2 regions of the Longispora urticae genome follow, and region 2 is predicted to be linked to the other one. Evidence: riboswitches for the same ligand, from Rfam matches in the RefSeq annotation. Region 2 holds a riboswitch; the other holds the start of a gene.
The links. A riboswitch is a leader RNA that binds a small molecule or an ion and turns the genes downstream of it on or off. The one in region 2 is predicted to bind S-adenosylmethionine.

Region 1: another riboswitch for S-adenosylmethionine. It lies ahead of PT931_RS05515 (aminotransferase class V-fold PLP-dependent enzyme); the one in region 2 lies ahead of thrC (threonine synthase).

The regions. Positions count from the first base shown of each region.
Region 1 covers NZ_JAQZSH010000011.1:110,551-118,049, forward strand. The annotation lists gene PT931_RS05495 (ATP-binding protein) at 1-1,677, shown strand, start outside; gene PT931_RS05500 (response regulator) at 1,674-2,201, shown strand; gene PT931_RS05505 (STAS domain-containing protein) at 2,242-2,565, opposite strand; gene PT931_RS05510 (aldo/keto reductase) at 2,629-3,567, opposite strand; gene PT931_RS05515 (aminotransferase class V-fold PLP-dependent enzyme) at 3,573-4,919, opposite strand; SAM riboswitch class IV at 4,963-5,077, opposite strand; gene PT931_RS05520 (PrsW family intramembrane metalloprotease) at 5,108-6,469, shown strand; gene PT931_RS05525 (helix-turn-helix transcriptional regulator) at 6,469-7,410, shown strand; gene PT931_RS05530 (alpha/beta fold hydrolase) at 7,483-7,499, opposite strand, start outside.
Region 2 covers NZ_JAQZSH010000022.1:145,461-152,959, forward strand. The annotation lists gene PT931_RS13270 (hypothetical protein) at 1-66, opposite strand, end outside; gene PT931_RS13275 (helix-turn-helix domain-containing protein) at 226-1,077, opposite strand; gene PT931_RS13280 (DUF397 domain-containing protein) at 1,206-1,409, opposite strand; gene PT931_RS13285 (helix-turn-helix domain-containing protein) at 1,402-2,280, opposite strand; SAM riboswitch class I at 2,381-2,495, shown strand; gene thrC (threonine synthase) at 2,507-3,763, shown strand; gene PT931_RS13295 (GNAT family N-acetyltransferase) at 4,143-5,126, shown strand; gene PT931_RS13300 (GNAT family N-acetyltransferase) at 5,168-6,187, shown strand; gene PT931_RS13305 (hypothetical protein) at 6,214-6,945, shown strand; gene paaN (phenylacetic acid degradation protein PaaN) at 6,999-7,499, shown strand, end outside.

The DNA of each region.
Region 1 (7,499 bases), on a different contig from region 2:
CGCACGATCCGGGTCACGTCCACCCCGCCCGGCTACCTGACCGTGCGCAGCGGGCTCGGCAGCGCGCCGCCCGCCGACGTGGTCGTGCTCCCGGTGCTGTTCGAGGGCCAGCCGCTCGGCGTCATCGAGTTCGGCTCGCTGTCCACGTTCTCCGAGCTGCACCTGACGTTCCTCGACCGGCTCGTCGCCACGATCGGCGTCGCGCTGAACACGATCCGGGCCAACCAGCGCACCGAGGAGCTGCTCGCCCAGTCGCAGCGCCTGGCCCTGGAGCTGCAGGACCAGTCCGGGGAGATGTCGCGGACCAACCTCGAACTGGAGGAGAAGGCCGCGCTGCTGTCCGAGCAGAACCGCAACATCGAGATCAAGAACCAGGAGATCGAGATGGCCCGGCTCGGGCTGGAGGAGAAGGCGCAGCAGTTGGCGCTGGCTTCCCAGTACAAGTCGGAGTTCCTGGCGAACATGTCGCACGAGCTGCGTACCCCGCTGAACTCCCTGCTGCTCCTCGCCCGGTTGCTCGCCGACAACACCGAGCGCAACCTGTCCGAGAAGCAGATCGAGTTCGCGCGCACGATCCACAACGCGGGCTCCGACCTGCTGTCCCTCATCGACGACATCCTCGACCTGTCGAAGATCGAGGCCGGTCGGATGGACGTCGAGGCCAGCAACGTCGAACTGAGCGAGATCTCCGAGTACGTGGAGCGGGCGTTCCGCCCCCAGGCCGAGGAGAAGGGGCTCAAGCTCCGCGTCGACAGCACGGCCGACCTGCCCGCCACCGTCCTCACCGACGCGCAGCGGCTCCAGCAGATCCTGCGCAACCTGCTGTCCAACGCGGTCAAGTTCACCGACGCGGGTTCCGTGGTGCTCACCATCGGGGTCGCGCCCCGGGGGACCAGGTTCGGGGTGCCGACGCTCGACGGGGCCGAGCACGTGGTGTCGTTCGCGGTGCAGGACACCGGCATCGGCGTACCCGAGGAGAAGCTGTCCCTGATCTTCGACGAGTTCCAGCAGGCCGACGGCACGACGAGCCGCAAGTACGGGGGCACGGGCCTCGGGCTGTCCATCAGCCGCAAGCTCGCCCAGCTGCTCGGCGGCACGATCACGGTCGAGTCCGCGCCCGGCACGGGGTCCACGTTCACCCTGTTCCTGCCGGACGTGCTGCCCGGCCTGGCCCCGATCCGGCCGATCCAGCTGCCGTCCCGCCCCGCGCCCAGCAGCCAGCCGACGATGCGGGCCGCCAACGCGCCGGCGATCCTCCGCCAGCCGGCCGGCCCCGAGCAGCGGGTCACCAGCACCACCCAGCGGCTCGACGGCGCGTGCGTGCTGATCGTCGACGACGACGTCCGTAACGTGTTCGCCCTGACCAGCGCGTTGGAGCTGCACGGCATGACCGTCCTGTACGCCGACAACGGCGCCGAGGGCGTCCGCCTGATCACGGAACACCCGGAGGTCGACATCGTTCTGATGGACGCGATGATGCCCGACATGGACGGCAACGAGACGACCCAGGCGATCCGGCGGATCCCCGAGTTCGTGGACCTGCCCATCGTGTTCCTCACCGCCAAGGCGATGCCCGGCGACCGGGAGAAGGCGCTCGCGGCCGGGGCCAGCGACTACATCACCAAGCCCGTCGACCTCGACGACCTGCTGGAGCTCATGGGCGGGTGGGTTCAGTGACCGCCTCTCCCAAGGTCCTCATGGTCGACGACCGTCGGGAGAATCTCGTCGCGCTCGCCGCGATCCTGCAGGGGCTGGCCGTCGAGCCGGTGACCGCGTCCAGCGGGGAGGAGGCGCTCAAACGCCTGCTCACCGACGACTTCGCGGTCATCCTGCTCGACGCGCAGATGCCCGGTATGGATGGTTTCGAGACGGCCAGCCACATCAAGCAGCGCGAACGCACCCGGTACGTGCCGATCATCTTCCTCACCGCCGTGGACCGGGACTCGCACCTGGCCTTCCGGGGGTACGCGGCCGGGGCCGTCGACTACCTGACGAAGCCGTTCGACCCGTGGGCGCTGCGGGCGAAGGTGTCGGTGTTCGTGGACCTGTGGTCGAAGAACAAGCTGCTGATGGAGCAGGCCTCGACCGCCGCGAAGTACGCGTCTTTGGCGGCGGCCGTGGATGAGGCGTTGGTGCTGCTGGAGCGCGGGGACGCCGATGAGGCGGCGAAGTTGCTGGGGCAGGCGCGGCCTTCGGGCTGAGGCCCTGGCTTCCGCTGACGCGGGGCTGGCCGGTTCCCGGTCAGTCCCGGATGTAGAACGCCTGCTTCAGCCCCGTGACATCCAGCAACCGGTGCAGGAAATCGCCCACATTGACCAGGATCATGGCCCGCTGCGCCCGGGCCGCGGCCCGGTTGAGCACCACCAGCGTGCCCAGCCCCTGCGAGTCGCAGAAGGTGACCTTCTCCATGTCCAGGATCACGCGGGAGGCGGGCGTCTCCACCAGCGCGGCCTCGACGGCGGCGCTGAGCTGGGACACGGTGCTGATATCGATCTCACCAATGAGCGCCACGACCGTCTCGCTGGTGTCGTGACGAACGGAGATGTCTAGCTCCGGCGGCAGCACAACTAGAACCTACCCCATCCACCGCTGGTCCACTCCTGGGAAAAGAGCGGACCAGCAGCGGATTTACAGGGCGTTGAGGGCTTCGAGCTCCTCCGGGGCCGGCGTCCAGGCGCCGGCGGCCACGTTCGCGACGACCTGGGCGGGGCTGGTGGCCCCGGCGATGACCGAGGAGACGGCCGGCTGGGCGGCGAGCCCGCCGATCGCGACGTCCAGCAGCCCGACCCCGCGCTCGGCGGCGAAGGTCGCGATCTTGTCGATCAGGTCCCAGTTCGCGCCGGCGTGCACGTGCAGGCGGTTGGCCAGCCGGCCGGCGGTCGGGGTCTCGTCCCGGGTGTACTTGCCCGTGAGCAGGCCCGACTTGAGCGGGAAATAGGGCAGGATGCCGACCCCGAACTCCACGCACGCGGGTACGAGCTCGGCCTCGGGCGCCCGGTGCAGCAGCGAGTACTCGTTCTGGGCGCTGATGAACCGCGCACCCTTGGAGCCCCGTGCCACGTACTCCGCCTGGGCCACCTGCCAGCCCGAGAAGTTCGAGTTGCCGATGTAGCGGACCTTGCCCTCGTCCACGAGCTCGTTCAGCGCGGCCAGGGTCTCCTCGATCGGGGTCACCCCGTCCGGCTCGTGGTACTGGTACAGGTCGATCCAGTCCGTGCGCAGCCGGCGCAGCGAGGCCTCGACCGCGAGCCGCACGTACCGCCGGGAGCCGCGCGCGCCCCAGTCCGGCCCGTTGAGGCCCTGCATGTCCATGCCGAACTTGGTGGCCAGCACGATCCGGTCCCGCCGGTTGCCGAGCACCTCGCCCATCAGGGACTCGGAGCGGCCGGGGGTGCCGTAGATGTCCGCGGTGTCGAAGAGGGTGATGCCCGCGTCGATCGCGGAGTCGATCACCGCGCGGGTGCCCTCGACGCCCTCGGTCACGGAACCGGGGCGCCCGAAGTTGTTGCAGCCGAGGCCCACGACGGAGACCATCAGGCCGGAGTCGCCCAGTGGGCGGTAGGTCATATCAGTCACGCGATCGACCGTACCGCGCTGATCAACCTGTCCACCTGCTCGATGGTGCTGCCCAGGCCCAGGCTGGCCCGCACGGCCGTGACGTCTGGCGCGCTCCGGTCCGCGGCACAATCGGCCTGTGGCCGTCGCGCGGTCACGTCGGGGACACTGCCGTCCACGACGCGCTGGCTGGTACAGGCGCCGACTGCTGAGCGCCCCGCCCGGGCGCCCAGCAGTCGGCGGGTCAGTGGGTGCGCGCAGAACAGTCCGTCGCGCACGCCGATTCCGAACTCGGTGGCCAGCCGGGTCGCCACCTCCGACGACGGCACACCGTCGACCACGAACGCGACCACCCCGATCCGGGGGTGGTCCGGGCCGAACAGGCTCAGGTCGTGCACGCCCTCGATCGCGGCCAGGCCGGTCCGCAGCCGGAGGGTCAGCGCCTCCTCCTCGGCCTCGACCTCGGCCCGGTCGGCCCGGGAGAGCTCCGTGCACACGGCCGCGAGGGACACCGCGCCCAGCAGGTTCGGGGTGCCGGCCTCGTGCCGGGCCGCGCCGGCCGCCCACCGGATGTCGTGGGTGGCGTCCCCGACGTGCGCGGACGCGCCGCCGCCGGCCAGGTACGGCTCCGCCGCGTCCAGCCAGTCGGCCCGGCCGGCGAGCACCCCGGCACCGAACGGCGCGTAGAGCTTGTGGCCGCTGAGCACCAGGTAGTCGACGCCCAGTTCGGAGATGTCCACGGTCCGGTGCGGGGCGAGCTGGGCGGCGTCGACGCAGATCCGGGCCCCGTACAGGTGCGCGGCGGCGGCGAGTTCCCGGATCGGCCACAGCTCCCCGGTCACGTTGGACGCGCCGGTGACGGTCAGCAGCAGCGGGCTGTCCTTGTCGGTCCGGCGCAGTTCGCGCAGCGCCGCGTGCACGGCGGTCACGGCCCCGGCGGGCGAGGACGGCGCGGGCAGCCGGACGGTGCGCTTCCAGGGCAGCAGGTTCGCGTGGTGCTCGGCGGCGAACGCGAGCACCGTGGTGTCGGCCGGGACCGCGTGCGCGAGCAGGTTCAGCGCGTCGGTGGTGTTCCGGGTGAAGATCAGGTTGTCGTCGGACCGGCAGCCGACGAACTCGCGGAGCGTCTCCCGCGCCTCCTCGTACCGCTTCGTACACAGCTGGGAGAGCTGGCCGGCGCCCCGGTGCACGCTCGCGTAGTGCGGGAGGATCTCGTTGACCGCCCGGGCGGCCGCCGAGGAGCAGGGCGCGGTGGCGGCGTAGTCGAAGTTGGCGTAGGGCACGTGCGTGCCGTCGGCGAGCTTGACCTCGACGTCGGCGCCGAGAACGGACAGATCGGCGCGGGTGGCGGTGAGGGTGGGCATGGAGGTGCCTCCGAGGTCTCAGGGACCTCGGGGTCTGTGCCGGGGTCCGCGCTTGACCAGCACGAACGAATGCTGGACCTGGTCCTCACCCGGGGCACCCCACCGCGGTGGAGGGTTGCCGGCCAGCGAGCCGGGGCTTGTCGCTGGCGCTCATGACCTGTCAGGAGGTTACCGCATAAGCTGGCGGCATGGCAGAGCCCGCATGGAGTGACGTGGACTACGGTCCCCCGCCCGCGCCGCCGAAGCGCTTCGACTGGAAGCGGCTGATCGTCATGATCATCGCGGTGGTGGTGATCGCGATCGGCGGCATCGCGATGCTGCTCTTCGTGGGCTTCGCCTACGGGGTCGGCCCCACGCTCGTCGGGCTGGCCGGCGCCATCCTGCCCGTTCCGCTGCTGGTCTCGGCGTTCCTCTGGCTGGACCGGTACGAGCCGGAGCCGTGGAAGCGCCTCGCCTTCTGCTTCGCGTGGGGCGCGTGCGTGGCCACCACGCTCTCGCTGATCGTCAACTCGGCGATGTCCGACCTGGTGCTGCCGGCCCTCGGGGTGTCGCAGAGCCACGTGGCGACCCTCGTCGCGCCGTTCATCGAGGAGCTGACGAAGGCGGTCGGCCCGCTGATCCTGTACATCTTCGTGAAGCGGTCCTTCTCCGGCCCCACCGACGGAATCGTCTACTTCGGACTGTCGGCGGTCGGCTTCGCCATGATGGAGAACATCCTCTACATGGGCGGCATCTACGTGCGGACCTCCGCCGAGACCGGCCTCGCCTCCACCGGTGTGATGAGCGTCGTGCTGCTGTTCGTGGTCCGGGTGGTCATGTCCGGCTTCGCGCACCCGCTGTTCACGTCGATGACGGGCATCGCGGTGGGCTACGCCGCGCGCAGCTCCAGCAAGGTCACCCGGGTGCTCCTGCCGGCCTGCGGCCTGATGCTCGCGATGATGCTGCACGGCACGTGGAACCTGATGGCCACGCTCAGCTCCCACAACCAACTGATCTTCCTCTACGGGTACTTCGGCCTGATGGTCCCGATCTTCTTCGGCGTCGTCGGGTTCGCGCTGTGGACCCGCGCGCAGGACGGCCGGATCGCCGGCCGGGTGCTGCCCGCGTACGTGCGGGCCGCGTGGATGACCCCGCCGGAGGTGGCGTCGCTGATCACGGTCGGGCGGCGGCTGACCGCGCGGTACTGGGCCCGCCGGGTCGCCGGCCCCGACGGCGCGCGCGCCATGCGCGGCTACCAGGACACGGCCACCAAGCTGGCGCTGCTCCGCGACGGGGCCGAGCGCGGGCTGGCCGGTCCGGACTTCCCGGTCGAGGAGCTGCGGCTGCTGCACGACCTCGCCGCGTACCGCAACGTGTTCACCAACCGCGACCCGGTCACCCCGCGTGGGCACTGGGACGGCACGGCGTACCACCTGGTGTTCCCGGACCGGTCCGTCCGCAAGGTGCTCCCGTCGTCCAGCCCGGTCGTGCCGATCCCGGTCGCGCCCCCGCCACCCCCGCCGCCGCCGATGTACGGCTACCAGCCCTACCCCTACGGCTACCGGGGCTGATGTCCGCCTCCCAGGTCCTGGCGTTCCTCGAACTCCTCCAGGGTCAGCCGGGGCTGGGCGGCACGGCGCTCGCGGCCCGGCTGGAGGTCGACCCCAGAACCATCCGCCGGTACGCCGACCAGCTGCGCGACCTCGGCATCCCCGTCGAGGCGGCCCGCGGCCGGTACGGCGGCTACCGGCTGCGCCCCGGCTACAAGCTGCCGCCGCTGATGTTCACCGACGCGGAGGCCACCGCCGTGGTCGTCGGGCTGATCGCCAGCCGGCAGTTGGGGCTCGCCGTGGGCGACGCGGAGTCCGCGCTGGGCAAGGTGCAGCGGGTGCTGCCCGTCGCGTTGCGGGACCGGACCCGGGCGGTCGCCGACACGCTCGCGTTCACGCTGCCGGCGTCGGCGGGCGCCCCGCCGGACGCGACGGTGCTGCTGACCGTGGCGTCCGGGGCCAGGGAGCACCGCCGGGTCCTGCTGCGGTACGTGTCCTGGCGGGGCGAGGAGACCGACCGCGAGCTGGACCCGTACGGCATGGTCTTCCACTCCGGCCGCTGGTACGTGGCCGGCTTCGACCACCGCCGCTCCGAGGTGCGCACGTTCCGGATCGACCGGGTGGTCTCGGCCCGCCTGGCAGCCCAGTCCTTCGCCGCTCCGGATGACTTCGACCCCGTCGCGCACGTGACCGCGTCCCTGGCCGGCGTCCCGTACCGGCACGAGGTCGAGGTGGTGCTGGAGACGGACCTGGACAGCGCCCGGCGCCGGATCGGACCAACGCTCGGCACGCTGGAGGAGACGCCCGACGGGGTGCTGTTCACGACCCGGGCCGAGCGGCTGGACGGGATGGCCGTGATGCTCGCCGGGCTCGGGTGGGGCTTCGTGATCCGGACCCCGGACGAGCTGCGGACGGCCGTGATCGAGCTGGCGGCCCGGCTCGGCGGGGACGCGCGCCGGTAGCGCCCGCCCCGCCGGGGCCTCGCCACGGAAGTGCCGATGCCTACGGCACAGAAACGTGGCGTAACCGTCGAATTAGCTCGTGATCTCGA
Region 2 (7,499 bases):
GATCGCGTCGCGGGGGCCGTTGGAGACGGTGTCCAGAGTGCCGAGCGCGGTCGCCGTGGTGGCCATGGCTTCTCCCTTCGGGGTCGGCCGGGGCGATCAGGGGGAAGGGACCGCCCCGGCTGCCCAAAACGCTAGGACCGTGCCCCGACGGAGGACCGAATTCATGCGGGTCAAGGCATAAAATCATTAGATGGTTACGGTGGGCCCCGACCCGGCGCGCATCGGTTAGTCCGGCAGCCCCCGATGCTCGTCAGCCACTTCCCGCAGAAACTCCCTCGCGGCGTCCCCGTGTTGCGCCACCCCATGCAGCGACTCGAATAGCTCCGCATACATGACGATGTCCTTGTGATCGCGAACCTTCAGGTCGCCGTGCATGTTCTCGACAACAACCAGCCGCTCGTCATAGATCGTGAAGTGGTGGAGGGTTGCCTGAGGGATTCGAGTGGTCCACGGGAGCACGCTGATGTCCACACTATCGAGTCGAGACATGGACGCGATGTGGTCCATCTGCATGGCCATCACGGGACCGGAACAGAGTCGGCTGCGCAAAGCCGCCTCCGAAAACAGGAAGCGGAAGTGTCGCCCTGGTTCGTAGAGAATTCGCTGCCTATCGACGCGTGCTGTGATCATTCGTTGCGCGTTGACGCTTCCAACAAAGAGCGGCTTGACGAACAGTGAGCGGATGAACTCAGGAGTCTGCAACAAGCCGGAGATGAAGGTCGGAGAGTAGTTCCTGTATTCCAGAGCCGCCCGCTCCCGTGCTCCCACGTTTTGCTGATTGCGATCCAAGCCGACCTGACGCATGGCGCTCATGTGCGTGAAGCTCAAGGGACTGACCTGCGCGAGTTTGAGGATCTTTCGCCGAACCTCTGTGCTCGCCTCCAGAGCGTTCAGCATATTTTCGACCTCCTCGACGGAAGGTCTACTGAGGCCGGTCTCGATCTTCGACACCTTCGACTGGCTTACGCCCAGCCTGGCCGCGAGCCTGGAACCACTCAGACCTGCGGATTCACGAAGCTCGCGGAGGGCGACCCCTAGCTCCTGGCGCCGCCGGAACAGATCAGCCGATTTCGACATCCCTCGACGGTAGCTCCAGATTGCACCATGCCCATAGCTCGAAGCCCCGATATTCGAGTCACGGAATAAATATGTGTGGCCCCGGGAGGTTCCCCAGGGCCACACAGTCGTTGTGCATGTAGAGCCTGTCAGCGCACGAAGGAGCCAGCCTTGACCCCGGCAACGAATGCTTGCCAGTCCAAGCCGCTGAAGACGAGCGTGCCAGCGGAGCGGGCTTTCGTGTCACGAACGCCGAGCAGGTGATGCTCGACATTCGACGCAACTTCGACGCACGCTTGTGCATCTCCTGATCGACGGGACTTGCGCCAGTCGACGAACAGCGGCTCAGCCATGCTGGTCCATCACGGTGAATCGCTCAGTCGCCTCTTCGAGGAGAGTCCTTGAGTCCTCAGCGCTCAGCGCGTGCGAGGAGATCTCCTGGTGCATCGCCTCGTAGCGGGCCAGATCCTCGGAGTCGCTGAGGATCAGGTCCACGGAGCTGGTCTCGACAAAGGTGACCTGCGGGTCATCCGGACTCGCATACCGGAATAGTGTGAAGCCCGAAGCCATCGAGGTTCGCTCGTAGATCTCGGAGTTGAACGGTAGAACTCGGATCACGATGTTCGACCGTTGCCCTATCTTGACCAAGTGTCGAAACTGCTCGACCATGATCGCCGGTGGGCAGGTTCGGCGATGAAGGACTCCCTCATCCATGATCACCGAATACCGCGTCTCCTCGTTGTCGAGGAGCTTCTGACGCGTTAGCCGACCGTGGATAGCTGTGTTCAGCGCTCCAGGCTCGGAAAAGCTTGGGTAGTGCGACAGGCGCGACCGGGCGTAGTCCTCCGTCTGGAGGAGCCCGGGCACGTACAGCAGAGTGATCTGCCTGATGTCCGTGGCGCCCGCTTCGATCTCGGCGATCTGGCGGTACCGCTCGAACATCGGCCCCACCATCGCCTTCCACCAACCGCGCTGGTTGGCGTCGCGGGCCATGGAGATCAGGATCTCGCGCTGCCCGCCGATCACCTCCAACGCGTCCAGAATGTCCATAACAACCGACAGGTCCGGTCGGAGCTTGCCGTTTTCCAGCCTGCTGAGCTCCGAGGCCTGCCAGCCGACGAGTGCGGCCACGTTCGCGATGGTCAGCTGCTTGTCCCGGCGGAGCTTGCGTAACTCAGCGCCCAGCCTGCTCCGACGCACCATTGGGCTGTGCCCTACTGCCATTTCGGACCTCCTTGTCCCCGATCGGAAGGTTCAACGAGCGTGGTGCGGCTCACGTGTCGGGTGGTGGAAAAAGCCCATAGAATGCTGGGCACAACTGAATACCTCATCCAGAGGAGCCGAGGGAACGGCCCGTTGACGCTCCGGCAACCGCCACACATGTGGGTTAGGTGCCAAATCCGGCCCGGATCGAAGATCGAATCCGGGAAAGATGGGAAGGAATCCGCGCATGGCGCTGTCCGCAACCAACTCACCCGCTCGATGTCTCGTGTGCCGAGCCTGCGGCCAGGAGTACCCGCTGATCGCTCAGCACGCCTGTTTCGAGTGCTTCGGCCCTCTTGAGGTCGGCTACGACCAGGCGGCGTTGAACAAGGTCACCCGCGAGCAGATCGAGGCGGGCCCGCAGAACATCTGGCGGTACGCGCCGCTCCTCCCCGCCGGCCAGGACCCCGCCTCCCGGGTGACCCTCGACCCCGGTCTGACCCCCCTGATCAGGGCGGACGCGCTGGCGGCCGAGCTGGGCATGACCGGCACGCTGTGGGTGAAGGACGACTCGGCGAACCCGACGCACTCGTTCAAGGACCGGGTGGTGTCGGTGGCGCTGACGGCGGCGAAGGAGCTGGGCTTCACCCGGTTCGCGTGCGCGTCGACGGGCAACCTGGCGAACTCGGTGGCGGCGCACTCGGCCCGCGCCGGGGTGCCGAGCATCGTGTTCATCCCGTCCGACCTCGAACAGGGCAAGATCATCACCACGGCGGTCTACGGGGGCGAGCTCGTCGCCATCGAGGGCTCCTACGACGACGTGAACCGGCTCTGCGGCGAGCTCACCGAGACGGACGAGTTCGAGGACACGGCGTTCGTGAACGTCAACGTCCGGCCGTACTACGCGGAGGGCTCCAAGACCCTCGGCTACGAGGTCGCCGAGCAGCTCGGCTGGCGGCTCCCGGCCCAGGTGGTCGTGCCGATGGCGTCCGGCGAGCTGCTGACGAAGATCGACAAGGCGTTCGAGGAACTGGTCGAGATCGGCCTCGTACCCGAGAGTGGTTGGAAGGTCTTCGGCGCCCAGTCGAAGGGCTGCGACCCGATCGCCACCGCGCTGCGCGACGAGAAGGACCAGATCACCCCGGTGAAGCCGACCGGCATCGCGAAGTCCCTGAACATCGGTGACCCGGCGGCGGGGCCGTTCGCCCTGGAGTCGGTGCGCCGGACCGGGGGCTGGATGGACTCGGTGACCGACGACGAGATCCGCGACGGGATCCAGCTGCTGGCCCGCACGACCGGCGTGTTCGCGGAAACCGCCGGGGGCGTCACGGTCGCGGTCCTCAAAAAGCTTCTTGAGAGTGGCAAGCTCGACCCGTCGGCTGAGACAGTTGTGTACAACACGGGCGAGGGACTGAAGACTTTGGACGCCGTGGCCGATCGCGTAGGCCCGACGCACCAGGTGAAGCCTTCTTTGCGCGCCGCCCGTGAGGCTGGGTTGTTGTGACTTAGGTCACACAAACTACATAGCGTAGTCAAGGCACTGCGTAATGTGTGCTGGTGGGTTGGCGAGTCGTCCGGTGTCCCCGGGCGAGTCGCCACTCACGGTGAGCTTAACGATCGATAACTATAACTTGGCTGCTTGACGACGGGGTAGTAGAGGAAGAGTATTTTCTCTGCGGGAGGACGCCGTAACCACCGTCGAAACCTGTTTCGATGATGTGCTCCGATCTCGATCGGTGCAGCGGTGCCGCAATTTGGCGGTGCTGCTCAAGCGAGCGTTCTCCCGACCAACGTGTGAGCCGCCCCCGAGGACTCGGGGGCGGCTCCTTTTTGTCCAGGGTTAATCGGTCGCGGGGGGACCGTGCGGCGGTCAAGGTGGACCCATGGACATCATCGAGCTGGACACCTCGGACCTGGCCCGGGTCGAGGAACGCTACGCCGCCATGAACACCGCCTGGCACGCCGAGAATCCGGACATGCCGCCCCGGTGCCGCGAACAGTGGGTCGACGCCGTGGACGACCCGTGGCCGGGCGCCGGCTACGAACACTGGATCGCGGTCGAGGACGGCCGGATCGTCGGCGGCCTCGTCCTCGACTGGCCGACCCGGGACAACCTCACCCTGCTGGGCGTCGACCTCTGGGTGCTCCCCGAGCACCGCCGCCGGGGCGTCGGCCGCGCCCTGCACGCCAAGGTCCTGGAGCGCGCCGGGGCACTCGGCCGCACCGTCCTCATCGGCCAGGCGCACGGCGAGGCCGGCCGGGCGTTCGCCGGGACTGTGGGCGCGACCTGGGCCCTGAACGAGGTGTGCCGCAAGTGGGAGGCCGGCACCGTGCCCGAGGCGGACCTCGACGCCCTGCTCGCCGAGGCCTGGACGCACGCCGAGGGCTACGAGCTGATCACCTGGCGGGACGGCACGCCGGACTCGGTGATCGCCGACGTCGCCTACCTCAACGGCCGGATGCTGCTCGACATCCCGATGGGTGACATCCCGGTCGAGCGGGAGGACATCGACGTCGACCTGGTCCGGGCCAAGGACGCGGCGCTCGACGTGCGCAAACGGCGGCGGTACAACGCGGGGGTGCTGCACGGGGGCCGGCTGGTCGCGTACACGACGATTGCCCTCGATCATGGTTTCGACGACTTCGGCTGGCAGTGGATCACCATCGCGCACCCGGAGCACCGGGGCCGGCGGCTCGGCACGATCGTGAAGCTCGCCAACCTGGCGTTCGTCCGCTCGGAGCTGCCGGAACTGCGCACCCTCTACACCTGGAACGCCGACGAGAACCGGCACATGATCGCCGTCAACGAGGCGATGGGTTTCCGGGTCCGCAAGATCGACCAGGAGTACAAGCAGGTGTTGGCATAATTCGGTCGCGGCGTCGGTCCGCGTTCGTCAGTCTGACGGGTATGCATATCACTCAGCTCGATGTGACCGACGACGCGGCCGCGGCCGCCTGGCACGCGGTGCACCTCGCCGCCCATGCCCACGAGCGTGCGGAGTTTCCGTTCCCCACGCTCGAACGCGACATCGGAAGACTCAGGAACCCGTGGCCCGGCGAGAAGTGTGAGTACTGGATCGCCACCGAGGACGGCGAACCGGTCGGCCTGCTCGGCCTGTCCATGCCGACCCTCGACAACCTCGACAACATCGGGGCCGACTTCACCGTGCACCCGGAGCACCGCCGCAAGGGCATCGGCCGCGCGCTGTACGCGAAGGCCGTCGAACGCGCGAAGGCCGAGAACCGCAAGAACCTCCAGACCGACTCCACCGAGGCGCTCCCCGGTCAGGAGGAGGGCAGTCCGCACGGCCCCGGCCAGGCGTTCGCCCAGGCGATGGGCTTCCGACGGGTTCTCGACGAGGCGCACCGCCGGTGGGTACCCGGCGTGGTGTCCGAGGAGGAGTTGGCCCGCCAGCTCGCCGAGGCCTGGACGCACGCCGAGGGCTACGACCTGATCACCTGGCAGGACCGGGTCCCGGAGAAGTACGCCGACGACCTCGCCTACCTCGACCGGCGGATCATGATGGAGTCCCCGATCGGCGACTTCACCTTCGAGGAGGAGAAGATCGACGCCGACCGGGTCAAGGCCGGCGAGGAGGTCGCCCGGATCCGGGGTCAGCTCCACTTCGCCGTGGGCCTGGTGCACCGCGAGACCGACACCCTCGCGGCCTACTCGGCGCTGGCCACCGACGCCGGCGACGAGTGGCACGCCTGGCAGCACAACACCATCGCCAGCTCCGCGCACCGGGGCCACCGGCTCGGCACGATCGTCAAACTGGAGAACCTGGCCTACTACCGGGCCACGTATCCGCAGCTCCGGGCCATCGACACCTCGAACGCCGCGGACAACGGCTACATGATCGTGATTAACGAGCGGATGGGGTTCCGCTGGGCGAATACCTGGGTGAACTGGCAGCAGGAGTTGTAAAACCCGCCTAATGTTCTTTTATGTGGGTGAAGATAGCTAGTGTGCTGGTCGGGGTCATCACGGTGGCTCCGACCCCTGCTTACGCGGCCGACGACCCGCCCTTCCAGTCCCGGGTGTACGCGACCCGCGAGGGGCTCGTCGGCAAGAACACCGCCAACGGACACGTCATCACCTCCCACGACCACTTCGTCGCCCTCCCGTCCCGTCGGGGCCTGTCGGCCAAGGGCGGCGGCGACCGCAGCGTGCAGGTGTGCTCCGACAACGGCCGGTGCGAGTACGCGCCGGTGTGGGACGTCGGCCCCTGGAACACCCACGACGACTACTGGAACCCCGACCGGCAGGAATGGGGCGACCTGCCGCACGGCACACCCCAGGCGCAGGCCGCCTACTACGACGACTACAACGCCAAGAAGGACGAGTTCGGCCGCACGGTCGACAACCCGGCGGGCATCGACCTCGCCGACGGCACCTTCTGGGACGGTCTCCGGCTCACCAACAACGCCTGGGTCACCGTGACCTTCCTGTGGACCGGGGTGTCCCCGGGCGCCGGCAAGGCCGAGACGCTGCTCAACCTGCGGTCCGGGCCCGGGACGAACCACCCGGTCGTGGGGTTCGCCGCGCCGTACGCGGTGCTGCCCCTGGAGTGCCAGACCCGGGGCGAGCAGATCGGCTCCACGGACCGCTGGGACCGGCTCTACGGCGGCCAGTACGTCACCCACGCCTACGTCACCGACCAGGTCGAACCACCACCCTGCTGACACGTCCATGACACGTTGGTGATCAGATTGCCGAAAGTTGTCACAGTCGGGGCATGATGGTGGGCATGACTGCGGACCTCTTCGCCACACACAGCGACAAACTCGACGCCGCGCTCACCGCGATCCGGGAGCGGGGCTACTGGTCGGCCTACCCCGAATCGCCCAGCCCCCGCGTGTGGGGCGAGACGGCCGCCGCGGACGGCAAGGCTGCCTTCGAGGCGTACCACAACGCGGACTTCCCGCTCGACGGCGCGGAGCGGGTCGCCACCGAGACCAGCCCGTTCGGGGTCGACCTCGGTATCCGGTACCCGCACACCGACGCCGACACCCTGATCTCCCGGGGCCAGGAGGCGCTGCCCGCGTGGCGCGCCGCCACCCCGCAGACCCGGGCCGGCGTCACGCTGGAGATCCTCGACCGGCTCGCCAGGAACACGTTCGAGCTGGCCAACGCCGTGCAGTTCACCACGGGCCAGGCGTTCGTGATGGCGTTCCAGGCCGGCACCGCGCACGCGTTCGACCGCGCCCTGGAGGCCGTCGCCTACGCCTACGCCGAG